DNA from 2 places in the Paenibacillus sp. JNUCC31 genome. Region 1 is predicted to be linked to the other one. Evidence: riboswitches for the same ligand, from Rfam matches in the RefSeq annotation. Region 1 holds a riboswitch; the other holds the start of a gene.
The links. Region 1 has a riboswitch for glycine ahead of gcvT (glycine cleavage system aminomethyltransferase GcvT). Riboswitches for the same ligand answer to the same signal wherever they lie in the genome.

Region 1 (15,017 bases):
GGTAATCTGCCCCAGGGACACCACTGAGACATATAACCAGCCATTGAGCGGCGACTTTCTGTAACTAACCGCAACCTGACTTCCCTCCACCTCAGCGTTGAAGAATCCCTCCGCTAGACCCGTCGTCTCCACTTTCTCATGAATTTCCTGATTGAGCATATCGTATTTCCCGTCTTGTTCCATATCATTCAGAAAATACTTCTGGTCCCGATCGAGCACATACATATCACCAGAATTCGGATTTCGACTTAGAAATGTGCTAAGCTCCGCATCCGCAAGATCGATCACGAGTAGACCCTTAGGTTTCACATTAGTAGGCACCATCGGGATTTTGAACACCATGCTCACCACATTGTCCGATGATATAAGAGTAGGCGGGGGTTCCTGTGCTGCTTCACCCATTCCGGCAGAAACCGGAACACTTTCTTTGGCTGAGCTCCTATTTTGAGTGACCCAGAACAAGCTGTTTGTATATTTTAAATAGGAGCCAATGCGGTCCCGGATACTGAAATCATCCACTTTTCCAAATGATCGCATTGAAACGACCCAATCTTCATCCAGATTGACGAGATAAGCCTGATCGATATTGGTAACCGCCTGCAGATTGTTGAATCCGGACGTCAGATCACGTATTTCCTGAAATTCGCTGCTGTCCAGCGGTTTCTTCATCGCTTGTAATACCAATGGAGAATTCACATATTGGATGGACGACAATTGCAGGCTGCGCAATACTTGCTCTACCCGCATTTGGGTCTGATGCAAAATCTGCAGATTACTCTCACGCACCTTCTGTTCAATGTCACGCGAAGCAATCGAATACGAGACTGAACCAATCACAATCACCGGAAGGGCTCCAAGGATCATGGTAAAACAAAGCAGACGCAGCAAGTATTTAGGCAAAAAGAGCATCCTCCTTTGTATGTATTTTGCATTATTTAAGCGAGAACGCTTTCGGAATGGACTTCCGGTGCAATGCAAAAAGGTTGTATAATATCGCTTTCATTGGATTAATTTACTATTGTTATTTTAAAACCCATTGTTATTCAAGTCCACTATTTATTCTTGAAGGTTGACTTAAAGGTTATTTCCAGTTTATATTGGTTGCATATTCCTCAATCAAAGGAGAGATTTTGATGTCGGTGAGCGTTCTTAACTAACCAAGTTTCATATTCAGGAGTTTGGCCTTCGATTCACTTGTGCCTTATGGCATACGTGTGTTTCATGATGCGCCGTAACCCCTGTACTTAGTTAAGAACAGCGGATATCATAAATCGCCTCCGGGATTGTACGTGTCCGGGTCTATTTCCGCGCTGTGTTCAGCGTGGATTTTTTTGTATAGACCTGTAATGGGCCCTGCTTTCCCCTACGTTAAGGGCGGAGAATGACGTTTGTTCATTCTCCGCCCTTTTTGCGTTTTTCCAGGAATATGTTCCATCGCTTTAACCGTACTTCCATTTTAATTCTCAAGGAGAGATCAAGAATGAATGAAAACACGCTAAACAGTCTGGGTTACCCCCAAATCCAAAAAAATCTTGCAGCCTGTGCCACATCCTATTTGGGCAAACGTTACGCAAGAGAAATGAGACCGATGCTTGATGCACGTCTGATTGAAATCCGTCTGGAAGAGACGGCTGAAGCCGCAGCTTTGATTCGCTTTGGCGCCAGTGTTCCTATTCCTTCACTGGAAGGGATGGAAACCATTATGGACCTGCTCGGTACCGGTTATTTATTTAGTGAACGTGATTTCAGCCATCTCTCCCAATTTCTGCGCAGCTGTGTACAGCTTATGAAGTACATGGAAGCGAAGTCCGAAGCTGCTCCCACAGTCAGCCGTTATGCTGCATCAATGATGGGAATGGAATCCCTGTTAAGCGAAATTGAACGCTGCATCCACAGTGGACGCATACAGGATCAGGCCAGCAAAGAATTGGTTCGCATCCGCAAAAAAATGACAGTAAATGAAGAACGCATGAAACGCAAGCTGGATTCTCTGGTAAGCAAACACCGCTCCATCATGCAGGAAAATGTCATTAGCCAGCGCGGTGGAAGAACCGTGCTTCCCATTAAGAAGGAGTTCCGCAAGCTCGTTAAAGGCAGTGTGCTGGATGAATCAGGAAGCGGTCAGACCGTATATATTGAACCCGCTGAATTAGTAGGTTTGCAGATGGAACTGGCTTCCCTTCAAGCCGAGGAATCACGAGAGGAAATGAAAATTTTAGGTGACTTGACCTCTCTGGCAGAGTCCTATCATCGTGAAATTGCGCTAAATACTGAAACGATAGGTATTCTGGATTTCCTGTTTGCCAAAGCGAAATATGCAGCGACGATGGACGGTCGTATTGTACACGTAAATGCCAATGGAAGGGTTCGGATACAGAATGCCCGCCATCCGTTCATGGGCGCATCCATGGTTCCGCTTGATTTTGCAATCGGTCACACCTATTCCTCCCTCATCATTACAGGGCCGAATACAGGCGGCAAAACGGTCGCCCTCAAAACATTGGGCCTGCTCACCCTCATGATGCAATCCGGTCTGCTGGTGCCTGTTTCTGAAGGTGGCGAGATGGCGGTATATCGCGAGGTTGCCGTTGATATCGGCGATGGACAGAGTCTGGAGCAAGCACTCAGTACCTTCTCCGCTCATATTCGCAATATGATCGGCATCCTGGAGCAAGCCGATTCATCAACGCTTGTGCTTATTGATGAGATGGCTTCCGGCACGGACCCCGGTGAGGGAGTAGGCCTCTCCATCGCCATGCTGGAGGAACTGCATCACCTTGGAGCTACAGTGGTTGCCACAACCCATTTTGGTGAAATTAAACATTTTGCGGCTGCTACGCCGGGTTTTGAGAATGCACGAATGGAATTCGATACGGTCTCGCTCCAGCCTCTTTATCGATTGCGAATTGGAGAAGCTGGGGAAAGTTACGCCTATTCCATCGCGTTGAAGTTGGGAATGCCACAGCGCATTATAGAACGCTCCAAAGTCGTTTCAGATCAGGGTGTCTCGCGACATGTGTCTCCCAACCTCACTCCATCCGTGCCCATTGTGAACTCTGCGCCATCGCCAAGAAGCAGCACAATGGAACAAGAGCACTTAAATAAAACAAGGAACACAGTGAAATCTGTCAACCCGTCCGCACAAACTGGAACAAGAAAGCAATCCGATAGGTCTGAAACATTAGAACCCACTTCCCCTGCCAAAGCATTCCGTAAAGGAGATCGCGTGTATGCAGCCTATCTGAACCAGTCAGGAATCGTCTGTGATCTGGAGGACAGTCGTGGCAACATCGGAGTTATGCTGCGAGGACGTAAAGTCAAAATTCACAAAAAACGCCTGACTCTGCATATATCCGCACAGGAACTTTATCCAGGCGACGACTATGACCTCGACATTGTGCTGGAGACCAAGGAAAACCGAAAGAAACGAAAACTGATGGGTCGCAAACATGTGGAAGGACTGAAGATTGAATTGCCTCCTGAAGAATAATCATAGGATTGGTATAATAGGTTGAGTCAGTATACAGTAATTAGCCTATCGATCGTTAGTGGTTAACTATTCACAAGGGGGAAGGAAGACCCGTATGTCTATTGAGCAAGATACAAAGAAGGTGACACCAGAAGTCCTTGTATGTCCTTTATGCGGTGAAGCTAATGGCTGTTCCTATGCAGCAGGCCGTCCTCACTCAGAATGCTGGTGTAACGAAGCCGTGTTCCCAGAAGGGGTATTTGACCGCATTCCAGCAGAACAACGCAGGAAGTTCTGTATATGTAAGACATGTCTGGATACGTATAAAAAGAAAGCAGAACAAGAAGAAGAGCCCCACAGTTAACCCTGTGAGGCTCTTCCTCTGTCCATATTACGTTGTATTGGAATGAACATTGTTACTTTTTCATTTGATGATAGTGCTCTACAGCCTGCTTCAGTACAGGATGGCTCTCTTCCATGGACGTATACTGGCTAAGTGCTGCTTCAATCCCTTTTTGCTGGATCGTAGTCTGAAGTTCCACCGCTTCCGGGTCTTCGGGAATATCAAACTTGCAGGCAGCTGCCATTCCCATCGCCAGATGCGTTGTCTCCGTTCCATACTCGTAAGCCTGGAGAGCCGGACGAACCAGGCGGTCATTCGGGGACAATTTCCGCAGCGGTGAACGTCCTACACGAGTTACCTCATCCGTCAGATGCGGGTTAACGAAGCGCTCCAATATTTTGGCAATGTACAGCTGGTGATCATCCGCATTGAATCCAAAACGCTTCACCAAAACTGCCCCGGTTTCCTGCAAGGCCCCATATACAATAGATTTGACTTTTTCATCGGCAATAGCCTTCTGAATTGTATCAAACCCGTTCTCATATCCAATATAGGCGGCAATACAGTGTCCAGTATTTACGGTAAACAGCTTCCGTTCGATATAAGGCTCCAGATCATCAACATACATTACACCCTCAACCGGTTTGAACGCAGGAGCCATTTGTGAACGGTCAACGACCCATTCATAGAAAGGCTCTACCTGTACATGCAACGGATCTTCATGATGCTGAATCGGTACAATCCGGTCTACGGCTGAATCTGGAAAGTATACGTACTGATCAGCAAGTTTGCGGATATGCTCATCCAGCAAGCCATATACATGTTCTTTCAACTGAGTGCTGGCTCCGATTGCATTTTCACAGGCAATAATGTGAAGAGGCTCGAAGACATCCCCCGTCCCCAGTCTGGCCGTAAGACCTTTGGCTATACCGGGAGCAATATGTTTCAGTATGCCTACACCCACTGCGGTTGTGATCAGTTCAGCTTCTGCAACATTTTGAGCAACGGTATCCAGATTGGTTCCATCGATTGCGCTCACACCAGTGACGTTCTCCAGATCCTTGGCCTCGTTAGCCAGTTCAACGGTGTACTCTCCGCGCTGCTGTAAAGCCGTAACCAGCTCCTGATTAACGTCCGAGAATACTACCTTGTATCCTGCACGGGACAGGATCAAACCGATGAAGCCACGTCCAATGTTACCTGCTCCAAAGTGAAGGGCCTTCATAGTTCCATTTCACTTTCCAAAATGGTGATGACTTCTTCGGCAGTTTTGGCCTGACGCAGTGCTTCCATATTCTCTTCCTCCGCACAGATCACTGCAATGCTGGTCAAAATCTCCATATGTTCCCCGCCCTGAGCGGCGATACCGATCACCATATATGCTTTTTCTTCCCCAAAATCAACACCCTGCGGGAACTGGATCACCGATATACCTGTGGACAGGATAAAGGATTTGGATTCCTTCGTGCCGTGTGGAATTGCAAGTCCATTTCCGACATACGTGGAGACAATTTCTTCACGCTCCAGCATTTTGTCAATGTATTCAGCGGTGATATGACCTGCGTCTTTCAAAATCTGACCTGCCATGCGAATCGCTTCATATTTGTCCTGAGCCGTTGCATTCATGATGACTTTATCTTTCGTTAACACACTCATGTTTGTATACCTCCAATTTCGATTTTGCTGCGGTAAAATCCCGCAAGCTCTCGGGATAAATAATGAATAAGATCATCCCGGTTCCCTTTTTCAAGTAATGCAATCATTTCTTCCTGTAACAGCAGCGCACTGATCTCACTTAGTACCTCCAAGCTTTCCTTGGACAACTCTCTGGGCCCAAGCATCAAGAGCACGTGACTGACACCTGCCGGGTCTTCGGGGGTACGCAGAAGCGGCTCTGACAACTGGAAGAGCGTGATCGAAGGCCTGTAAATGCCATCACTGCGTGTATGGAACAGCGCGAGCGAAGTCCCCGGAATTTTCTGGCTTCCAACTGCTTCACGCTCCTCCAGCAGCCTGGCAATCTCTTCTGGGTTATTCAACACACCGGATTGATGCAACACGTTGCACATGGCGTTGGCCGTTTCATAAAATCCAATCTCCTGATTATCCAGCGGGAACACCTGAAATTTACCAATAATCTGCACGATTTCAATCAGTGTAGCCTCCAGTCCAACCGGATCGGCGATACGGCCTGTTGTCCTTGAAACCGCTTCAGGTGGGGGACTATGTTCCCGCTGAAGCGTCGTTGTCCTGATGAAATGCCTTAAGCGTTCACTCTCTTCTGCTGTCAGCAGTGGGCTTACCTTGTAGTATTGATGTTTATCCATTGGCAGATCGACTGTAGAGAGAACCAGATCATATTCCGCCTTCGGTATACGAGCTGCTTCATACCATGACACGCTGTCCACAATTCGAATTTCGGGAATTTCCTTGGACAGACGGCTCGATAACATCCGTGAAGATCCGATCCCGCTGGTACAGACGACGACAGCCCTGACTTCACGCTTTAGTACCCGCAGCCGTTCAATGGAAGCACCGAAGTGCATCACCAGAAATCCAATCTCCTCATCTGGCACATCCGTATTGGGCCAAGCCAGTTGGACCGCTTCTTTCACATCCTCAAACAATGATTCATAATCCTTGCGGATTTGCTGAAGCAATGGATTACGGATGTGCTGACGTCCCTCCATGCGTTCCAGCACCGGCTCCATATGGGCAATCAGACCTTCACGGAGCAGACGATCCTCATGGAACAAATAATGGGTCTTCTCCTGCATCCGATCTGTGAGGGAACGAACCATATCGAGTAAGACCAAATCGTCTATAGGCAGCAGACGCGAGGAATGAATTGATTGCTCAATTTCAATCAGCAACCTGTGAAAATAGGCCTGTTCCTCTTTGGCAAACTCAAGTCCAAGCTGGGCAGACAGAACACCGCACAAGCGGGAAGCCAAGTATTCCGGTACCTTCTTCTCGCCATCCAGCAGATATCCGCCGTTCTTATTGTCCTGATGAAGACTCCGCCCAATGCCAAAGCCTTTGCGGATACGAACAACCGCTACGGACAATTGAATCAACAGCTTCATGTATTGCCGCTCCGGGATATTTTCTAACCAATCGATATCCGGTTGCCACAACGCATTTTCTATTGTAAGTACATCCTTATGCCCTATCATTCCCAGAAGTTTGCTGTTTACCTTGGAGACTCCCTGCTCCACATGTCTTCCGAACAGATCGGATTCATCCAAGTATTCAAGAGCGAGCGCAGATATAGCCATGCGATGTGCTATTTCGCTTCCATTGATCTTGACCCCATATCCGCGCCTGCGAACCAGCTTCAATCCCGCCTGGAGAATACGTGGTTCAAGGTCATCCAGATCATTGCTTGCCGTAGACACAGTAACCTTCAGATCTGAGGCCAGTGCTAGCAACTTCACAGGCTCAGCTTCATCCAGCAGAATACAAAGCATGAAGAGTTTACGCTCTTCGGGCGTAAACTCCACATATTCGTTCAGCTCAAGTTGTTGTCGCAATACAGCCAGATCATCGGAACCGGGATCGATTCGGACCCCGGTTCCCGATTTTTTTTCCAATTTCATGCCAAGGGGCTCAAGCCACTGTTCAATCATCTGCAACTCCCGATGTACGGTACGGGTACTCACTTTGACCGCAACAGCTATTTCGCCAGCAGTTACCTCATGCGGGTGCTCCAGCAGGAACTCCACGATTTCACGCTGTCTCCTTGTAATATTGCTCATCAGGAGTCGGATTTGAGGCGCTCCACCAGTGCCTCATATTCAGGACTCTTCAGGAAGTTATCGATGGAAATATGCTCTGCATTTGGAGCCACCGTTTTGGCCCGCTCTGTCAATGTTTTCTGTGTGATGACAATGTCGGCATCTTGCGGAATTTCACTGATTGCCGTGTTGGTTACAGCGACATCCACACCGGCTGCCTTCATTTTCTTCCGCAGAATCGAAGCTCCCATGGCACTCGAACCCATACCTGCATCACAGGAGAATACAATTTTATTGATATCCGTTTTTACTGCCGAAGAAGCAATATCGGCTGCACGGTCAGCTTCCCGATTGTCTTTATCAACGGTGAGGTTACCCGTTTTGCCCTGGTTTTTCATATCCTTCATACGGTTAGAAGCACTATCCAGATCTTCGTCGTCCTTCTGTTTACCTGTTTTGAGCAGTACGGATGCCACAAGGAAGGAGATAATCGCAGCTACAGCTACCCCTGCCAGCATGCCAAGATATCCACCCTTAGGTGTTAACAACGAGTAGGCAATAATACTTCCCGGTGACGGTGCTGAAACCAAACCAGCTCCTGTCAGCATGAAGGTCAATGTACCTGCTACACCACCAGCCATCGCAGCCAGAATCAGTATCGGTCTCATCAGAATGTAAGGAAAATAAATCTCGTGAATCCCGCCAAAGAAATGGATAATTACAGCACCTGGAGCAGAAGATTTAGCTGACCCCCGACCAAAGAAGCAGTAGGCCAGCAAAATGCCGAGTCCAGGTCCTGGATTGGATTCAAGCATGAATAAAACGGATTGACCCAGTTCTCTTGCTTGATCTGTACCAATCGGTGTCAAAATCCCATGGTTGATGGCATTGTTCAGGAATAATACTTTTCCTGGCTCAATGATCAGATTGACCAGCGGGAGAAGACCGGCATTCATCAAGGTTTCTACCCCGGCCGATAACACCTTGCTAATTGCTTCAACGAAAGGACCGATGCCTTTAAGGGCCAGAAGGGCCAAAATCCCACCAATAATACCAGCGGAGAAGTTGTTAACCAGCATCTCAAATCCGGATTTGATTTTGCCCTCGACAGCCTTGTCAAATTTCTTAATGACCCAGGCTCCCAATGGTCCGGCAATCATGGCACCAAGAAACATCGGAATGTCACTGCCCACAATCACCCCGATGGTCATAATCGCACCGACTACACCACCACGTTGGCCGTGTACCATGGTACCGCCTGTGTAACCGATCAACAAAGGCAGCAAATATTTGATCATTGGATCAACCAGCAATGCAAAATCTGCGTTAGGGAACCATCCTTTTGGAATGAACAATGCCGTAATCAGACCCCAGGCGATAAATGCACCCATGTTCGGCATAACCATACCGCTCAGGAAACGTCCAAACTTCTGAACGCCGACCCGTATTCCTCCGCTTTTTTCGGATTTTGCGTCCACTGAACTCATATCGAAAACCTCCTCAACATATTAAACCTTCATTCTACTGAATTTTTGACAATGATGATGATCCAGACGAACAAGGTATAAATCTGAAATAAATCTTCATTTCACAAACATATCGTAAATGAAAACGGTATCTTCCACAACGAAATGAAAACCTACTTCCGTCATGAACGTTGATGACAAGATTTAAATTTGAAGGTTTGTCCGATTGATTTATCCTTTTAGCTGAAATGAATCTGTCATATTCCCTTTCATGTATCATTCCCACGAATAACCCCATTTTAATGACGTGTAAAATGTAAATATATGCCACGCCCATGCTGCGCGAATAACGGAAAAAAGGCGCAACTGCTCATCCTGTTTCAGATGAAGCAATTGCGCCTAAACTATGGTCAAATCATCAGTATCACTAACTGCACATATTTCAATGGATTACTCTTTTCACGTTAAACGGGCGTTCGTATCAAGCTCTAGCTTAGCTCTTCACCCTGGAATCGTAAAATAATGTAAAATAATATTATTCCGTGTGTTTACGATATGCGTCCGCATTCATCAATGTGGACAGTGCTGCTGTCAGATCGCCCTCAACACGGATCTCAATCATCCAGCCTTCCTCATATGGAGAGTTATTAACTAGCTCCGGGGAATCCTGCAATGCGTCATTCACAGCCACAATGGTTCCACTTACAGGAGAAAACAAATCCGAAACGGTTTTGACGGATTCAATCGTTCCAATGCTGTCTTCTGCCTTTACATCCGATTCAAGGTCAGGCAATTCAACAAACACAATGTCACCCAGCTGATGCTGCGCGAACTCGGTAATGCCAATACGTACGGTATCCTCCCCTACGGTCTGCACCCATTCGTGCTCTTCACTGTACAGGAAATCACTTTTCAATTCGCTCATCGATATCCGCCTCGCTTTTCATTAATGAGTGCATGCGCTTCTTTGACCTTAACCTTTTTCCCAGAACATAGCGTATGATATTTCCCAATCAAATGTCAAGATACCTTACAAATTATTTGATTTTCTTTCTTATATGCCTGTAACTCAAATGAACACTCCCTACATATAATGGTGAATATTAGAAAAGTAAGCGCACTCTTTAAAAATATACGAACATTATAATTTAAATTAATAATATCATTCGGATTTTTTCTCAATTTCTATGATATCGTTCTTGACATCAATAGTCGATTCAGGCTTTAATGAGAGTAGTAAATGTGTTTATTGGTCTATGCAATGCCCGCGGATGAATGTAAAGGGAGAGATTACCCTTGACACCCGAATCAGGGTGTACATGCGGTAACGCCGAAGGAGTAAACCACCGACAAGCGGAGGTGAATCTCTCAGGCAAAAGGACTTTTACGGGACGCAACTCTGGAGAGCATCTATTCGCCCTGTGTGGGCGTTACGATCACCCAAGGGGAAACCTGCTGCATCATGCGGCGGGGTAACTCTCAGGTACCAAGGACAGAGCCTAAGAATACAGCGTGCTTCTGGCATGCCTATTCTTTGGCCTGTCCTTTTCCTTTTTCCCAAAAAAAACGAAAACAGGTTATAGAGCGGCACTGCCTATAGCGTCTTCACCTTACTTTTATAATAAAAGTTGATGCCAGATTCATTGCTCCACGGTTATACACTCGGCCGGTTGACGGCCCATAACGAGGTGATTGGATGTCCGATTTGCTTAGAACCCCACTCTTTCCACTCTATCAGCAATATGAAGGCGTACGATGCATTGATTTTGGCGGCTGGGAGCTCCCGGTACAATTCAGCGGAATTCAGAAAGAACATGAAGCGGTGCGAGAACGTGCCGGACTGTTTGATGTATCCCACATGGGTGAATTCACTGTCCAAGGGGAACACGCGGAAGCTTTTCTACAGCACATGACCACCAATGATGTAACAACACTCGTTACCGGTCAAGCCCAATACACGTTAATGTGTTATCCGGATGGCGGCGTGGTCGATGATCTGCTGATCTATAAACTGAAAGACCAGCATTATATGCTAGTGGTTAACGCCTCCAACATCGACAAGGACTGGGCATGGCTGCAGCAGCACATGATGCCAGGCGTAACAATGACCAATGATTCAAATCAGACGGCGCTCCTTGCTCTGCAAGGTCCGCTAGCAGTGGACATTCTCGGGACGGTGACAGATACCGATGTGTCTTCGATAGAGCCCTTCCGTTTTGTGTTGAATGCGGAGGTATGTGGGGTTACATTGCTGTTATCCCGCACCGGATATACCGGTGAAGACGGCTTTGAGCTCTATGTTCCTGCCGAACAGGCCGCTGCGGTCTGGAATGGATTGATGCAGGCGGGAGAAGGTCATGGACTTGTCCCGGCAGGACTGGGTGCCCGGGATACGCTGCGCTTTGAAGCCAAGCTTCCCCTGTATGGGCAGGAATTGTCTGCAACCATTTCGCCGCTGGAGGCTGGTGTGGGCATGTTTGTGAAGCTGAATGCCGAACCTTTTATCGGACATGAAGCCTTATTGCGACAAAAAAATGACGGGCCTGTCCGCAAGCTGGTCGGTATCGAAGTACTGGAGCGCGGCATTCCCCGCCCCCATTATCCGATTTACGCCGAAGGCGCACAGATTGGTGAAGTGACTACAGGCACCCAATCGCCTACGCTGAAACGCAATCTGGGGCTGGCCTTGATTGACAGCAAATATGCTGCACTGGGTACCCCACTGGAGATTGAGATTCGCGGCAAGAAATTGAAAGCCGAGGTTGTGAAGACCCCTTTTCATAAACGGACACGTGCACCAAAGACACCTACTCAAGGAGCTGATCAAGCATGAGCAAGCACCGCTACATTCCCATGACTGAGCAGGATCAGAGTGCCATGTTGGCAACCATCGGTGTGGAAACGATGGAGGATCTGTTCCATGACATTCCACAGGAGATTCGCTATCAGGGCGAACTGCCTGTTTCCTCCAAACTCGATGAATATGCACTGACACGTCATATGTCGAAGCAGGCGGGAGCGAATGCCAACTTCGAGACACACGCCAGCTTCCTGGGCGCAGGCATTTACGATCACCACGTGCCCTCTGTCATTAATCATGTCATTTCCCGTTCCGAGTTCTACACTGCCTATACGCCCTATCAACCCGAGATCAGCCAAGGAGAATTGCAGGCGATTTTCGAGTTTCAATCTTACATCTGTGAGTTAACAGGCATGGCTGTAGCCAATGCCAGCATGTACGATGGTGCAACTGCATTTGCGGAAGCAGGCAATCTGGCCGCAGCGGCAACCCGCCGCAAACAGCTGATTGTATCGCGTACCGTGCACCCCGAATCCCGTCAGGTATTGCAAGCTTATGCACACGGCCTCAATTTGGAGATTGTTGAGATCGGGTACCAAAATGGTGTAACAGACTGGGATGCCCTGCAAGCTGCCGTGTCCGATGACACCGCAGCCGTTATGATTCAGAGCCCGAACTTCTTCGGCGCCGTGGAAAATGTAAAACAGGCCGCAGACCTGGCGCATGCGCACAAGGGTCTGCTCGTGGTCAGTGCCAACCCGCTGTCGCTGGGTCTGCTGGAAGCCCCAGGCAAGCTGGGTGCTGACATCGTCGTTGGCGACGCGCAGCCTCTTGGCATCGCCGCTTCACTCGGCGGTCCAACATGCGGATATTTTGCCGTATCCCAGGCTCATATGCGCCGGATTCCTGGCCGAATTGTAGGCCAGACCACGGACCGCAACGGCAAGCGTGGCTTTGTACTCACGCTGCAAGCACGGGAACAGCATATTCGCCGTGAAAAGGCGACGTCCAACATCTGTTCCAACCAGGCTTTACTCGCGCTGAGCGCCTCTGTCTATATGTCCATTATGGGTAAACAAGGCATGATCGACGTCGCTGATTTGAATTTGCAAAAGAGTCATTATGCCCTTAACACGCTTACCGCAATTCCAGGGGTTTCTCTTACGTTTACTGCACCTACCTTCAATGAGTTTGTTGTCCAACTGCCTGAAGGAACGAATGTGGATGCCCTGCAACTGAAATTGCTCGATGCAGGTTACATTGGCGGCTATGAGCTTGGACGCGATTATCCAGAGCTCGCCGGACATATGCTCATCGCCGTTACTGAACGACGCAGCAAGGAAGAGATCGACGAATTCGCACGTGTAATGGAGGGATCGCTGTGACTCAAGAAACGACAACAAAGACAACGACGACAACTTCAGCAACAGGCCACTCGGAAACAGTAACCTCAGTCTCCACTTCGGGCCAAACTGAAACAGTTACGAACATCTCTGCCCAAGCTGCCTCTCCAGCACCGGAGCAATCATTGATCTTTGAACTCAGCAGTCTGGGTCGGGTCGCGTATTCCTTGCCAGAATGTGACGTTCCCCGGCAAGCTGTCGATTCGCTGATTCCCCGGGAAATGCTGCGGTCGGAAGCAGCAGCGTTGCCTGAGGTTTTTGAAGTGGACGTCATTCGTCACTACACTGCCCTCTCCCGTCGCAACTTCGGGGTAGATAACGGATTCTATCCACTTGGCTCTTGTACGATGAAATATAATCCGAAGATTAATGAGGATGTCGCCCGTTATAACGGATTCGCGAAAATCCATCCATATCAGCACGAATCCAGCATTCAGGGTGCACTTGAACTACTCTACACGTTGCAAAATGACCTTGCAGGCTTGACGGGCATGGATGCTGTTACGCTGCAACCTGCTGCTGGTGCACATGGCGAATGGACCGGGCTCATGATGATCCGTGCCTACCATGAAGGTCGTGGTGAACAGCGCACCAAAGTCATCGTACCGGATTCTTCTCATGGCACCAACCCGGCAAGTGCAACCGTAGCAGGTTTCGAAACGGTAACGATACCATCCCGCGCAGACGGTCTGGTAGATCTGGAGGCACTTCGCGCAGCTGTTGGTTCGGATACCGCAGCGCTGATGCTGACCAACCCGAACACACTCGGACTTTTTGAAAAAGACATTCAGGAGATTGCCTCCATCGTGCACCAGGCTGGTGGCTTGCTGTACTACGATGGAGCCAACTCCAACGCCATTATGGGTATTACCCGTCCTGGCGATATGGGCTTCGACGTAGTGCATCTGAACTTGCATAAAACGATGAGTACTCCGCACGGCGGAGGTGGACCTGGGGCCGGCCCGGTGGGCGTGAAGAGCCGCTTGATTCCGTTTTTGCCAAAACCGATGGTCATCAAAACGGATGAGGGTATGTATGCATTCGATCGCGAAGGGGATCAATCCATTGGCAGGGTCAAAGCGTATTACGGCAATTTCGGTATTCTGGTGCGTGCCTATGCCTACATTCGTACCTATGGACCAGAAGGCTTGCGCCGGGTATCGGAATGTGCGGTGCTCAACGCCAACTACATGATGGCACGTCTTGCTCCTTACTACGAGATTCCGTATCCAGGCGTGTGCAAACATGAATTCGTGATGTCTGGCCGGGGATTAAAACAGTATGGTGTACGCACACTGGACGTCGCCAAACGTTTGCTTGATTTTGGATATCACCCGCCAACCGTGTACTTCCCGCTGAACGTTGAGGAGTGCATCATGATCGAGCCGACGGAAACCGAGAGCAAAGAAACACTTGATGGGTTCATCGATACGATGATTCGCATTGCCAAGGAAGCAGAAGAGACCCCTGAACTGGTACTCAATGCCCCTTATGGCACACCGGTTACCCGTCTGGATGAAACTACAGCAGCCCGTAAGCCTGTTCTGAACTGCGCTTGCAGTTAATCAAATCATTGTTCTCACGAAAGCTCTTGCTGATAATTCCAATCAGCAAGAGCTTTTCGAGTTGACTCCTCTTTACTAATGTCACGGTTCCTGCTCATCTTCATCCTATTAGTGCCTGTCTCATGTTCAGGCAAGCTATGCTCCGATGTATACCAGCGTCCAGGTCTGGAAGCCCGGACTTTCGGATGCCTGCGACGGATAGCCTGTGACGGATAGTACCAAGCCAGAAAATGT
Region 2 (15,017 bases), 2.2 Mb from region 1:
GCATGGGACAATACCAAAGAACTGATTCCTTTAGCCAAGTTCGCATCTGACTCCATGTTTGATTATTACGAGGGTGAAATAAAGCCACCATATCATCGCCTGAAGTACTCTTTTTTGCTAAAAAGTGGAGACGAGCAGATCTGGATGTCCGAAACGGATTTTCAGGAACATGAACCTGACGATCCCGGGCAAATGTTTCAGTTCCCGTATATTCATCCGGGTGCTGTTTTTACACCACCTGCTTGGGTGAAAGATGCTGTTTTCTATCAGATCTTCCCCGAGCGGTTTGCCAATGGCAATCCTGAACTTAATCCGGAGAATGTCGAACCTTGGGGCGGCGAACCTACACCGTTTAATTTCTTCGGCGGTGACCTCCAGGGTGTGATGGATCATTTGGACTATCTTAGCGAGCTGGGCATTAACGCTATATATTTTACCCCCATCTTCGCAGCAACTACCAACCATAAGTATGATACCGAGGATTATCTGCGGGTAGGTCAGCATTTCGGTGATGCAGACACGGTCAAACGACTGGTCAAGCTGTGTCATGAACGTGGCATCCGGGTGCTCCTGGACGCGGTATTCAATCATTCAGGGAAGACGTTTGCGCCATTTGTGGACGTGCAGGAGAACGGGGAGAAGTCCAAGTACAAGGATTGGTTCCATGTGCATGAATTTCCGCTGGATGTGAAGGATGGCATCCCTACCTATGAGACCTTTGGATTTGAGCCTCACATGCCGAAGCTGAACACGGAAAATCCCGAGGTGAAGGACTATCTGCTCAAGGTTGCCGAGTATTGGATTAAGGAAGTGGGTATGGACGGCTGGCGACTGGATGTCGCGGATGAGGTGGATGATGCATTCTGGCGTGACTTCCGCCGAGTGGTGAAAGCTGCAAATCCGGATGCGTACATTCTCGGGGAGATATGGAATGAATCCTCAGCCTGGCTGCAAGGTGACCAGTTCGATGCCTCCATGAACTATCCGTTTACCGATGCCGTGAATGGTTTCTTTGTGAGAAATAAAATGAATGCCGAGACGTTCGCGGACTCTATCGGCCGACAATTGTCACGTTATCCGCTGCAGGCGAGCGAAGTGGCCTTCAACCTGCTGGACAGCCACGATACACCGAGGCTGCTCACGCTATGTGAAGGTGACCAGCGCAAGATGAAGTTGGCAGCGCTGTTCCAGTTCACTTACCTGGGCACACCGTGTATCTATTACGGGGACGAGATTGGGCTGGATGGCGGCGCTGATCCGGGATGCCGGAAATGCATGGAGTGGGACGAAGCGAAGCAGGACCGCGAGTTGTTCACCTTTTATCAGCAGCTCATTGCACTTCGCCATGCTCATCCTGCCCTGCGCGCAGAAGGCCGCGTTCGATTCCTGCAGGCCCGTGCCGAAGGAAGCCAGCTGGTCCTGGAACGGCAAAGTGACGAGGAACGCATTCTGATCTTGTTCAATCGCTCGGAAGAAACGGCTATCGTCGAGCTGGAAGCGGGTAACAGGGAATGGAAGGAATTATTTGGAGAGAATTATCGTACAGCGAAGGAAGAGGGTATTCTGGCGGTCGAGCTGCCCGCATATGGATACGCTGTGCTAAGTTCGAATCCCGTGTAATACGATAAATAAGCGCTACAGAGACCTGTAACGGATCTGTTGAGCGCTTATTTGGCGTTAAGGATCGATCATTGGAACAGTCACAGTTTAACATCAGGATTTTTGTTGCGAAACTCATTCTGACGCGTTTAAGGAGATTATGCCTTAGCTTCTGGTTCATTTTCACCAGGAGACTCAGACTCAGACTCAGGTTCTGCACGCTTCGCCTTCGGTTTGGCCAGCTTTTCCATCATTTTCCGTCCTGTTGGCGTTTGAGCGAGCCCGCCTTGAGCCGTTTCACGGTGCCTGCTTGGCATCGCACTGCCCACTTCAAGCATGACATCTATAACTTCGTCTGACGGAATGGCACTGCGCACCCCGGCTAGTGCCATATCGGCCGCAGCCAGCGCGGTTACCGCACCGAGTCCGTTACGGACGATGCACGGGATCTCCACGAGGCCCGCAACCGGATCGCAGATGAGGCCCAGTGTATTTTTTAACGCGAGACCTACCGCATGGACAACCTGCTCTGGTGTACCTCCTCGTAGTTCAACCATGGCACCCGCAGCCATGCCGATTGCTGAACCTACTTCCGCCTGACAGCCGCCTTCCGCACCGGAAATAAACGAGTTGTTGGCAATAACATATCCAATCGCACCAGCACAGAACAGACCGTTTACCAAATGCTCGTCACTCCAGCCAAACCGCTCCTGGGAACTGATAAACACACCTGGAATAATGCCGCAGGAGCCCGCTGTCGGTGTCGCTACGATCCGGCCCATGGAGGCATTCACTTCAGATACACACAGGGCATACGCCATAGCTAATGCAGAAGCATCTCCAGAGCAAGTCTCACCTTGGCGAATGTACTCGGCCATTTTTTTGCCGTCTCCGCCAGTCAAGCCGCTTCGTGATGTCGTATCTTCTGTCAGTCCTTTGTGTACAGCTTCCTTCATCACCTGATAGTAATCCGACATCTGCTGCACAACACCCGCTCTTGGAGTATTGGTTTCCTGAACCTGCTCTTCGATCATCAGTTCGGCAATGGTTTTGGACTCCGCTGTACAGATGGTATTCAGTTCATGTAGATGTTTAAACCGCATCCGGCTCCACTCCTCTCTTCAAATCGATGACGCGAATTTCAAGTACATGGTCCAGCGATCGCAGACGATTCAACATCTCGGGATTTGGCACACCATCCATCTCCATCGCAGTCAAGGCTTCACCATCCCTGGCTTTCCGATCAACTTGCATATACCCGATGTTCACACCTGACGAGCTGATTGTGGACGTTACCGAAGCGAGAACCCCAGCTTTGTCTGAATGACGCAGAACAAGCGTCGGAAACTCTCCGCTGATCTGTACCCGGAAATCATTCAAGGCATGAACCGATACACTGCCACCACCAATGGATGCACCGATTAAAGAACATTTGCGCTCCCCATGCCACAATTCAATCTTGACCGTATTCGGATGGGGAGCTGGCAGACCGCTTGTGAAAAACTCAACCTCCATGCCCGCTTCCTCAGCATATTGCTCTGCATCCGGGATACGCGGATCGTCGGTGACATAATCAAGCAGACCACCGATCAACGCGAGATCCGTGCCGTGCCCCTGATACGTATCGGCAAACGAGCCGTACAGAGTAAGCCGGGCCCGTTCTGGCGTGCATCCCAGCCACTGACGGGCAATTCGTCCCAATCGTGCCGCTCCAGCCGTATGTGAACTTGATGGCCCTGTCATCGACGGGCCAATAATTGAAAAAACGTCTTTAAAACGCATCGCAAACCCTCCATTTATAATCGTCATTTTCATCCAGACCTACGCCCATAATGTTCCTTTATTACTGAATGATGACATCAAAAAAGGACAGAAGAAGGCTATGAGCCCTCTCTCTGTCCTCGATACCTGAGAGTTTCATGATAAGAAGCACGTTAGATGCCTTCCCTGTATTTCACAGGTGACGCACCTTGCAAACCCTTGCCGCTTGATCATATACCCCTTGGGTGGCGCAGTTCGCGCACTCTCCAGAGTTGCGTCCAACGATGGTACATTTACCTGAGAGATTAACTGCTGCGCCGGGTGCGCAGCAGCTTGCTCCTTCGGTGCCTGAATGCCAGCCATAACTCAGCCTGCCCAGGTCTCTCCCGCTCGCTATCATTCGCTTGTATGGAACCATTCTGATCTTGTACCAGAACGATAATTGAAGTTTTGACTACTTTCTCATTAAGATTAATCGACCGGAAGATCAGTGTCAACAAACTTAACGATTTCTTTGTTAATCTTTACTTTTTTCCATTTTACACACAGGAAAAATCAACAAATTGTAAACTTTCATCACATGAATGTGTTAATGCGTTTCATCCCGAAAGCGCATACATTATGATTGTTTTATTTTCGATGAGCCATATCTGTGGTTAGTACTATTTATGTTACGATCCACAGAACGGTTCGGGTATTCATCGCCTTCTTTGTATCAAATTAGAGTGGTACGTGCGAATATCGTAGCATGATTGTTTTTATTATGGAAAACTATTCCATATGAAGGATCATACAAAAAAGCATAACCCCCAAACGATCTCGCCCGGGAGTTACGCTTCCTTCTATCTCTATAAATCTATCTCATACTCTATCCCAATATAACAGTTAACCGAAACGTCCCATAATATATTCCTGCGTCAGACGGTTGTCCGGGTTGGTAAAAATATGCTCCGTATCCCCATGCTCAATCATGTTTCCCAGGTAAAAATAGGCCGTATAATCCGAGATGCGTGCCGCCTGCTGCATGTTATGGGTAACAATCACGATCCGCAGCTCTTTCTTGAGCTCCGAGATCAGTTCCTCAACCTTGCCCGTGGATACCGGGTCAAGCGCAGATGCCGGTTCGTCGAGCAGCAAAATTTGCGGCTCAACTGACAATGCGCGGGCGATGCAGAGCCGCTGCTGCTGTCCGCCCGAGAGGGCCAGGGCTGACTCATTCAGTCTGTCCTTGACCTCATCCCAGAGCGCAGCGCGGCGCAAGCTTTTTTCCACAATCTCATCCAGTGCCTTCTTACTCTTGATACCGCGGTAGCGGGGGCCAAACGCGATATTGTTGTAGATGGACTTGTGGAAAGGGTTAGGCTTCTGCCACACCATGCCAATCTTCTGGCGCAGCTTGATTACATCTGTGCCGGGTTCATTCAGATCATTGCCATCCATCCAGATATGTCCCTCCGTGCGGGAACCGGCAATCTCGTCGTTCATCCGGTTGAGCGACCGCAGGAATGTGGATTTCCCACAGCCGGAAGGCCCGATGAGCGCCGTCACACTCGCTTCGGGAAACGTCAGGCTAATCTGCTTCACTGCCTGGAAATGCCCATAATATATGCTTAACTGTTCCGTACCGAAAGGTATGGCCATGTTGGTTCCTCCTTATTTCGAAGCTGTCATGCGGCGGTAAACCACCCGACCGATCCAGCGTGCACTCAGATTGAACGCCAGGACGAGAAGTACAAGCACGGCTGAAGCGCCAGCTGCTATCTCTTTGGAATCCGGGCCAATGCCTTCACTGTTCACTTTCCAGATGTGCACGGCCAGTGTCTCTGCCGGACGCAGTGGATTGATTGGTGATCTTGGGCTCGTTGGATTCCAATCCGTGAAGTCGAGCGGAGGACTACTCATACCCGCCGTGAACATCAGGGCTGCTGCCTCACCGAAGATCCGGCCCGATGCCAGAATCGTACCTGTAATTAAGCTGGGCAAAGCCACAGGCAACAGAATGGAAGTGATAATCTTCCATTTGGACAATCCAAGTGCAAGACCCGCTTCCTTCTGCTCTTTCGGTACGGCTCGGAACGCTTGCTCCGTTGTACGCACCATCAGTGGAAGGTTAAATATGGCAAGAGCCATGGCACCCGATAACAGGGAGAAGCCCAGACCAAATGTATTAACGATCAGCAAAAGTCCGAACAAACCAATAACGATGGACGGGAAGGAAGATAACACTTCGACCACCAGACGAATAAAGCTTGTAATCCGGCCCGGCTTAGCGTACTCAGCCATATAAATACCGCCACCCCATCCAAGCGGAATAGTAATAATCAAGGTCAGAACAAGCAGGAAGATCGAGTTAAACAGCTGCGGGCCGATCCCGCCGCCGCCCTTGAGCAACTGTGGTGCACTGGTCAGGAAGTGCCAGTTAATCTGACCAATCCCCCGTATCAGAATGAAGCCGAGCAAGCCGAGCAGAAGAACAACAATGAACAGGGCCAGCACAACGATAACCGAAGTTGCAATTTTATCTACCGTTTTAGCCTTCATTTTCATACCCGGTTCCTCCTTTCAAGCAGGCGAACCAGAATGACGAAGACAAAGGTCATCACCAGCAGGACAAGCGCCATACTCCACAGTGCATTGTTATGAACAGAACCCATCGTGGTGTTACCCATACTCAGGGTAATTACACTTGTTAACGTTGATGCCGATTCGAGTAAGGATGTCGGTACATGCGGTGCATTCCCGATGACCATCTGTACAGCAAGGGCTTCACCAAATGCGCGAGCCATACCCAGTACAATCCCTGTCAGCAAGGCAGGCAGAACGGTCGGAATAATGACCCGATAGATCGTTTGCCAGCGAGTCGCACCCAAGGCGTAGGAAGATTCACGAAGACCTTTAGGCAAGGCAGACAATGCATCCGCCATAATACTGGTTACGGTAGGCAGAATCATAACAGACAGAACCAGACATCCGGCTGCAATCCCGACGCCGGCTCCACCAAAGATACTGCGCAGCAAAGGCACGATCACACTTAGTCCGATAAAACCGTACACAACGGAAGGTATACCTGACAAAAGCTCAATCGCAGGCTGCAATATTTTTTTACCTTTACCTGGTACGATCTCCGTCATAAAGAGCGCAGCACACAGGCTAAGCGGACTTGCAATCAGTGCTGCGAGAAATGTTGTTATGAATGAACCTGTAATGAACGGTAACGCCCCATAGGCAGCGGGTTCGCCCGCCGGATTCCACGTTTTACCGGATAAAAACTCACTCAAACTTACGCCATCCTGGAAAAAGGTCGACAACCCTTTGGACGCTACAAAATAAACGATGGAAAACATGACAACGATCAGGAAAACGACACAAATCGACGTATAGATTCGTCCCGTCCACTCTTCCCAGTAATGCTTTTCTCTCAAGGGCCGGCGCGATTTCAACTTGTTGTTCATTACCGTTCCCCCTTCGGTCTGTTCCATAACAACCATCCTTCTATAGTAGAATTCATGCAAAATATGGGATAAATCCAGAGCAAACCGCGCAAAGAGGCAGGACCTGGGTCCGCCTCTCTCGCTGTATGCGCAAGTTCAAAGATTATTTCGTCACAGTGCCTGCTGCATCACGTTTTACTTTCATGCCGGATACCGGGATGTAACCAAGCTCAGTCACGTCTTTTTGCTGAATTTCATCACTCAGGATGTAATCGAGGAATGCTTTTGTTGCTGCGTCAGGGTCACCCTTGGTGTACATGTGCTCGTAAGCCCATACTGGATAAGTTCCTGCTTCTACGTTCTCAACCGTCGCTTCTACACCTTCGTATTTCAACACTTGCAGGCTGTCATCCAGGTAGGACAGAGCCAGATAACCAATAGCTCCCGGAGTTTCAGCTACCAGCTTCTTAACTGTACCGGAGGAATCTTCCTGAATCGAACCTTGGATATCTTCTACTTTTGTGCCCAGTGCAAAGTTCTCAAATGTTGCACGAGTACCGGAGCTGCTAGGACGGTTTACGATAACGATCGCTTGATCCTTACCGCCAACATCTTTCCAGTTCGTAATTTTACCGGAGAAAATGTCGATCAGTTGTTGCTTCGTCAAGTCTTGTACACCTGCATCTTTGTTGCTTACAGGAGCGATTGCTACTACAGCCACTTGGTGATCTTTCAGTTCGCTCACTTTTGCTGCATCGTCGATTTTCTCTTCTGCAAATACGTCAGAGTTACCGATTGTAGCTTGTCCGTCGGATACTTGTGTCAGACCCGTACCACTACCGCCGCCTTGAACTTGTACCGTTACGTTCTTATATTCATCAACTGCCATAAATTTTTGTCCAGCTTGCTCTACCAGAGGTTGCAGTGCTGTTGAACCAACAGCCAGGATGTTCCCGCTGAGTTCAGTAGCGGTTTCGCCTGCACCATTGCTTGCGGCACCATCAGTACCTGCGTCATTTTTCGATCCGCATGCTGCGAGCACCAGTACGAACGTTAAGGTCATCAAAATAAACGGCAACTTTTTAAACATGTTTTGTTTTCCTCCCCCAAATTAGTGATGGCGTTTTGTGAATTTGTTTGATCACCATCAACTCTTTACTCATTGTAGTTTTGTTATGTCATCTCAAAATCATTGTTTTGTAAACGCAATGTTAAAAATGTGGGCTGCGGATTGAAATATTTGGGTTAAATCAACTTTCGAGCGACCGTTCCGGTTCCGGATCGTTCTTCCGATCGCTGTTGTTTCCAAATTTTTTTTGATCTAATATTCCAAATGGTAAAATTCAGAAACAAAGGCGAACGCTTCGCTTCTTCAGAATCGATTCCGTCTCCTCCACTACTTCGTTGTTGTTTGGTAGCATCCAGGCATTTCAGTCCTCAGCCTGGAAGAAAGCAAAAAAAGGCCAGCCCTATAAAAGGCTGGCTTTGTGCAAATACTTAATGTAGATATTGAATCAATCTGATATATAGAACAAACAAAAAACTGCCTCACAGCCAGTGCATGGCACCAGCTGGTTAGAGAAGTTATGCAGATTTCATAGTGGTTACGGCTTTCTTTTCTGATGGCTCGCTTGTATTACTCTGTGGTTGATATATAGGTTTCTTTAACAATCCAATCATACAAGCTGTAACGATGGAACCTACTAAAATACAGACAATATACAGTAATGGATTACTTGCCGCAATGGGAATAACAAAGATCCCACCGTGAGGAGCTTGTAATGAAATACCTAGAGCCATGCACATTCCTCCACCAATCGCTGCACCTACAATATTGGATGGAATAACCCGCAATGGATCATTAGCGGCAAACGGAATCGCAGCTTCTGTGATAAACGAGGCGCCCATAATATAGGCTGCTTTGCCTGCATTACGTTCTTCAGTTGAGAATTTATTTTTGAATAATGTTGTGGCTAATGCAATGCCCAGTGGTGGAACCATGCCTCCAACCATCAGAGCAGCAGAAGGTTCAAAGATCTGGTTGGCAAACATCGCCAGTCCAAATGCAGACGCTGTTTTGTTAATCGGCCCTCCCATATCAGATGCCATCATTCCTGCCAGAAGTGCTCCTAATAAAATAGCATTCGATCCTGTTAAGCCATTTAGCCAACCTTGTAACGACTCATTGATCCAAGCCATCGGACTGTTGATGACAAAGTACATAATCAAGGCGGTTATAAATGAACCTACTAATGGCAAGATCAGCACAGGCGACAGGCTTTGCAGTGAGTCGGGGATGCCTTTGACTAATTTTTTCAGAGCTAGGATCGTATAACCGGCGATAAATCCAGCTAGCATACCTCCCAAAAATCCTGAACCTCCAATAGTTGCCAGCATCCCACCAATCATACCAGGTGCTAAACCTGGACGGTCAGCAATACTATACGCAATATACCCTGCTAATACAGGAACCATCAATGCAAAAGCAGCACTACCCCCTGCTGTACTTAAAAAAGCGGCGAAAGCATTATAGTCCGGGCTAGTTGGATCAGCCGCATGAATACCAAACATAAACGAAAGCGCAATCAATATACCACCTGCGACTACAAAAGGAATCATAAATGATACACCATTCATAATATGGCTGTATATTTTAGGCTGCTTTAAGCGTGTTTTTTCTTTTGCTTCTTTAAGATTACTGTTGCCTTGATTCAAAACGACACCTTTTCCAGCAATCGCATCTTCAATTAACTCTTGTGCATGATGAACTCCATTTTTGACAGATGTTTTGATCACTGGACGATCTCCAAAAACATCCATATCTACTTTGACATCTGCTGCTACAATAATACCATCAGCTTCAGCAATATCTTCAGGAGTCAATGGATTTCCAACACCTGTTGATCCATTGGTTTGCACTTTAATGTGTACACCGAGTCCCTCGGCCGCATTTTTCAATGCTTCCGCTGCCATAAACGTATGAGCGATTCCTGTAGGACAGCCTGTAACTCCAACCACTTTTTTGCCAGCATACTTTTTAGGACGATGAAGCGCCTGCGCATCTTGCTCTTCTGCATGTTCAAATAAGCGGACAACCTCTTCTTGATCTCGAGCAAGGATAAGCTTCGCTCTAAATAGCTCATCCATCAAAAAGGTCGAAATTTTGGATAATGTCTGCAAATGCTCTGATGAAGAGTTTTGATCGACTGCAATCATAAAAAATAAATTACATGATTCGATACTATATTCAATACCGCGTAATGATCTGCCCATAATAATCGCAGGGGACTGTACTCCAGTAGACTTGGCATGCGGAATGGCTATTCCGAACCCCACTTCTGTAGGAACCTGTTCTTCACGTGCCCAGATATCCTTTTTAAATTGCTCGATGTCGCTTAAATAGCCGTTATCGTTTAACTTTTGCGACAATTCATCTATTAATTCGGCTTTGGTCGTAGCGGTGACATCTAATATGATATTTTCTGGTTTTAAGACATTAGAAATCTTCATGATGGATCTCTCCTCTTAAATTTCTCCCAGTTTATAAAGGGATGCTTTACCTGTAGAACCGAACAGATCCATTTTCTTCTTCACCAGTTCTGTTGCCGCTTTGGTCGCCTCGGGCATCAGTTGATCCGGTTCATATGCATTTGGATTCGCATCGAGTGTCGCTCTTAATTGGTTGTAGAATGCTCGCTTCATATCGGTTGATAAATTGATCTTCGCTATCCCATGCTTCACTGCTTCTCTAATCTCTTCATCAGGATTATCTGATCCACCATGTAGCACTAACGGAATTTTTACCTTTTCATGAATTTGTTTCAACCGATCGATTTTGATCGAATGATCTTTGGATTGAGGATAAATACCATGTGAAGTGCCTACGGCAACAGCAAGTGTATCGATACCTGTTTGTTCTACAAAAATCGCCGCTTCGTCTGGATTCGTATACAAAATCTCGTCGGCTCCACCTTCTGAACTGCCTTCATTACTCCCGATCGTACCTAGTTCACCTTCTACAGATACATCGACCAGATGAGCCAGTTCAACCGCTTCTTTGGTTGCCGCAATATTTTCCTCAAAAGGTAAATGAGATGCATCCATCATGACTGACGTATAACCATTACGAATCGAACGCGTAATATCTTTGATCGTCGCTCCATGATCCAGATGAATAACAAACGGGACTTTAGACTTAGATGCCGCTTCTCGCACATAAGCTATAAAGCCATCAGTGACTAGATCGATTTCATTCGGGTGAATCTGCATGATTGCAGGCGAATTCTGCTCCTCTGCGGCTGTAATGACCACTTTGACGAACTCGCTATTAGCTACATTAAATGATCCGACTGCAAACTTATTTTCATACGCTACTTTAAGTAAATCTTTCATATTGATTAACATTTGAATTCCTCCTAGGTTTATTTGGAAGACCAAACTTCCAAAAATTCATCGTAATTGGTGATATGGAGTAGTTTTTCTGTCATATTGGTCTGCTTGAACACATCGTAAATTTCTTCGAAGAATTTGGTGTTATTCACCTTTTGATTTTTCGGCGGAATAAACAGGAAAATAATCTGGGCCATCTGATTGCCCCACAGTATTTTTTGCTTATTGATTGCGACCAGCACTCGTAATTTTTTGTTATCTCCACAATCAAATGGATGGGGCATAGCAACTAAATTACCGATATTTGTACTGGACATTTTTTCTCGTTCCAGAATACTGGTATATAAATGTTGAATATCGCCTAGTTCTGTAAGGGTTTTCAACAAATCGATTGGATTGTCTTCATTTAAGAAAAAAACATCCTCTGGTGATAAATAATATTTGAGTAGTCCACGATTCAACTGAATGGAAATATTTTTCATATCCTCACTTGTAATCATTTCACTAACTAGAATGATATTTTGTACATTTAACTGCTGCTGCCCCGCAATCTCGCTCGTTGCAATAATCGTTTCGATTCCTTCGGGAAGAAGATGTATTTCATGATTAGCTAGTAGACTATCGATTTTAATATTCGGAAAATAGAGATTAATCTTACGCTCCAACAACTTGCCGACTAATAGATTTTTGCCATAAATTATCGCAATACGTGTTCTGCTATCTTGAGAATTCTCAATAATGCCCATGATGTGCAGCGTCAAGTAACCGATTTCATTTTCAGGTATTTTGATATTTAGGCAAAATTGCAATTCTTTGGCCAACACAACCGCGACATTATAAGCATTGGTGTATTCTGATTTTATTTGAGCAATAAAAGGATTTTCGACAGGGAAATAATACTTTAACGGATATAATGATTTGATGATATGCGCTAATAATCGATCAAGTAACTCTTCATTTTTGAGGCTGATAAATCCGTATTGCTCTCCTACTTTTTGGATCACTGATTTAATTTTTTGTTCCATTTCATTCACGTAGTTATGTCCGATTTCTTGATTTTTTTTAGGCAAGATCTGCAATGCGATAAGCAGGTAGCCCAAATACTGATACTCATATTCATCAAAAGAGACATCTATTTCTTGGGCTAGTCGGATCAGAATAGATTGGGCCAATTTTAACTCTTCAAAACTTGTATGATCCAATCTCATATCTTGTTCAGTTATTTTTTGTGCAAGACTTACACGTTTAAGACTAATCAACACATTCACACAGATCGAGAATAACTCTTGAAAACTTAGCAGTAAATTATACTTGGCAACCTCTTCTTCAATACAAGCGTAGATAAAATGAATAGAAGGTCCATCGAACCAATCGCCAAAATAGTATTGCAGTGCTTCATCTATCGGCATGTGTTTGAGACAATCGGTAGTGACTAGTTTTTTGAGCAAAATCCGTTTCTCGACTTCGCTTCCTTTAAGCCGGATGCCTTGGAAAATAATCGCTTCAATCTCGATGTTCTGCTTTTCTGCTTGAATCGTTTGTACTAATTTTTGCACGTCTTTACGGATGGTTTGAGTCGAAAAATAAAGCGTTCTAGCAAGGTCTTCATACGTAATAAAATCAGTCTGCGATAACAGTGCTTTGATAATATGAAATGCTCTTTCTTCGTCATCATCTTCATTTTTATGCAGGCTGGATAAATCCCCGACTAACTTGTATCCTTTGCGAGTATTGCCAATGATCATTGCTTTATCTAAATAATTTTCATTCATTTCTTTGATGTCATTGCGAATCGTTCTAGTCGTTACATCAAATAGATTAGCTAATTCGCTTCCACTCACAAAATCATGCTCAGATTGTTTTAAATGCTCTAATAGCTTAATGTAACGTTTTCTCATTTTGGCTTCCTCCTTACACTCATAGTAATGCAAGCGCTTTATATCCACCAAGCCTATACTCTTTCCTAATAGTTAGGAAGTGATCGTGTATTCGTTCTATTAAGGAATCTTTTGGGAAGGAAAACAGAACACAAAAAAACCAACCTTCTAAAAAGGTTGGTTTGTGTATATAGTACCACTACATCCATGACCATAAGCGCGATCCCTACAAACACTACCTACTCCAGACACTTAACGGTCTGTGCTAGTTGAAAATGTAAGATACGATTGTACTAACCCAAAATCCATAACCATACCGCCAATCCGGCCAATGTGATTAATAATGTAGGAATGGTTAAAATGATGCCTGCCTTGAAATAATATCCCCATGTAATCTTCACACCCTTGCGGGACAGCACATGCAGCCACAGCAATGTGGCAAGTGAGCCGATCGGGGTCATCTTGGGACCCAAATCGGAACCAATCACATTGGCATAAATCAGTGCCTCACGCACAATGCCTTCGGTGTGTGCACCCTGGATCGCCAATGCGTTAATTAACACAGTGGGCAGATTGTTCATTACGGAAGACAATATCGCTGCAATCATGCCCATCCCTATTGAAGCAGCCAGCAGACCGTGATCCGCGATGGCATCAAGCCAGCGGCTTAGGTAATCGGTTAACCCGGCATTACGTAGTCCGTATACAACGATATACATGCCCACCGAGAACACCACAATCGACCATGGAGCTTCCTTGATCACGCGTTTCATGTCAACGGCTTCGCTCTTTCTCGCTAATATGGCGAACAAAAGAGCCACTGCACCAACGATAACCGATACCGGAATCGGCAAGAACTCGCTGGATGCATAGGCAACCAATAGCAGCAACAGCATGAACCAGGAGATGCGGAACATCCGAGGGTCACGAATAGCTTCCCTTGGATCACGTGCTGCGGAGATATCATAGCGAAGCGGGATGCTTTTGCGATAAAACAAGAATAGCATGCCTGTACTCGCCACGATCGAAAATAGATTAGGCACGATCATCCGCACCGCATATTCCACAAAGGTGATACCGAAATAATCGGCAGATACGATGTTTACCAGATTGCTGACCACCAGCGGCAACGAGGTTGTATCTGCGATAAATCCACTAGCCATAACAAAGGCGAGCACCATGCGCTCATCGAACTTTAATGCACGTACCATCGCCAGCACAATCGGAGTCAGGATAAGCGCTGCACCATCATTGGCGAAGAGAGCGGACACCGCCGCCCCCAGCAAAATGGAATAGATAAACAGTCTGCGTCCATTCCCTCCCGCCAATCTTGCCATATGAAGAGCCGCCCATTCAAAGAAACCTGTCTCATCGAGTATTAATGAAATCATAATAATGCCGACAAAGGCCAGCGTTGCATTCCATACAATGGATGCCACATCAGATGCATCGTTCAGACTGACTACACCACATATTAATGCCAGCACAGCCCCACCCATGGCGGACCAGCCGATTCCCAATCCACGTGGCTGCCAGATGACCAGTGTGATGGTCAGTACAAAAATCAGAATTGCTATATACGTCATAAAGCCTCCTGCGCCGCTATATTCCCCTCATGATTCGAGCAGGAGTTGAAAATCCTGCCAGATCATGATTACACCGCAATTCCTGCGGATAAACCAGACGCTCTATTTATACATGGCTACAGGAGAAATGTCTATCTTTATTTCCTTCTAATTATGGTTAGGACTTGTCCCCATCCTTCGGTGTGTCCTCCACCATCTTGAACATCCCCAGCAACCCTTGCAATTGCTCTGCCATGCTGTTCAGATGTGCCGAAGACGAAGCAATCTCTTCCACCGATGCCAGCTGTTCCTGCGAAGATGCCGAGACGGATTCCGTATTCGCAGCAGATTCCTGGGTCACGATGGAAATATCGTTCATTGCTTGGGCAACGTGG

Region 2: linked by a shared signal. The riboswitch ahead of sdaAB (L-serine ammonia-lyase, iron-sulfur-dependent subunit beta) and the one ahead of gcvT (glycine cleavage system aminomethyltransferase GcvT) in region 1 are both predicted to bind glycine.

The regions. Positions count from the first base shown of each region.
Region 1 is NZ_CP062165.1:1,713,348-1,728,364, forward strand. Features, by position in the region: gene JNUCC31_RS07260 (helix-turn-helix domain-containing protein) at 1-900, opposite strand, end outside; gene JNUCC31_RS07265 (endonuclease MutS2) at 1,481-3,490, shown strand; gene JNUCC31_RS07270 (cysteine-rich CWC family protein) at 3,585-3,833, shown strand; gene JNUCC31_RS07275 (mannitol-1-phosphate 5-dehydrogenase) at 3,886-5,037, opposite strand; gene JNUCC31_RS07280 (PTS mannitol transporter subunit IIA) at 5,034-5,468, opposite strand; gene JNUCC31_RS07285 (BglG family transcription antiterminator) at 5,465-7,570, opposite strand; gene JNUCC31_RS07290 (PTS mannitol transporter subunit IIBC) at 7,570-9,036, opposite strand; gene gcvH (glycine cleavage system protein GcvH) at 9,551-9,940, opposite strand; glycine riboswitch at 10,287-10,409, shown strand; glycine riboswitch at 10,413-10,513, shown strand; gene gcvT (glycine cleavage system aminomethyltransferase GcvT) at 10,712-11,848, shown strand; gene gcvPA (aminomethyl-transferring glycine dehydrogenase subunit GcvPA) at 11,845-13,200, shown strand; gene gcvPB (aminomethyl-transferring glycine dehydrogenase subunit GcvPB) at 13,305-14,783, shown strand.
Region 2 is NZ_CP062165.1:3,921,617-3,936,633, reverse strand. Features, by position in the region: gene JNUCC31_RS17100 (alpha-glycosidase) at 1-1,620, shown strand, start outside; gene sdaAA (L-serine ammonia-lyase, iron-sulfur-dependent, subunit alpha) at 1,758-2,702, opposite strand; gene sdaAB (L-serine ammonia-lyase, iron-sulfur-dependent subunit beta) at 2,692-3,381, opposite strand; glycine riboswitch at 3,493-3,632, opposite strand; glycine riboswitch at 3,637-3,759, opposite strand; gene pstB (phosphate ABC transporter ATP-binding protein PstB) at 4,246-5,001, opposite strand; gene pstA (phosphate ABC transporter permease PstA) at 5,014-5,901, opposite strand; gene pstC (phosphate ABC transporter permease subunit PstC) at 5,904-6,812, opposite strand; gene JNUCC31_RS17070 (phosphate ABC transporter substrate-binding protein) at 6,955-7,881, opposite strand; gene JNUCC31_RS17065 (PTS fructose transporter subunit IIABC) at 8,376-10,301, opposite strand; gene JNUCC31_RS17060 (ketose-bisphosphate aldolase) at 10,317-11,195, opposite strand; gene JNUCC31_RS17055 (BglG family transcription antiterminator) at 11,213-13,078, opposite strand; gene JNUCC31_RS17050 (arsenic transporter) at 13,351-14,643, opposite strand; gene JNUCC31_RS17045 (methyl-accepting chemotaxis protein) at 14,801-15,017, opposite strand, start outside.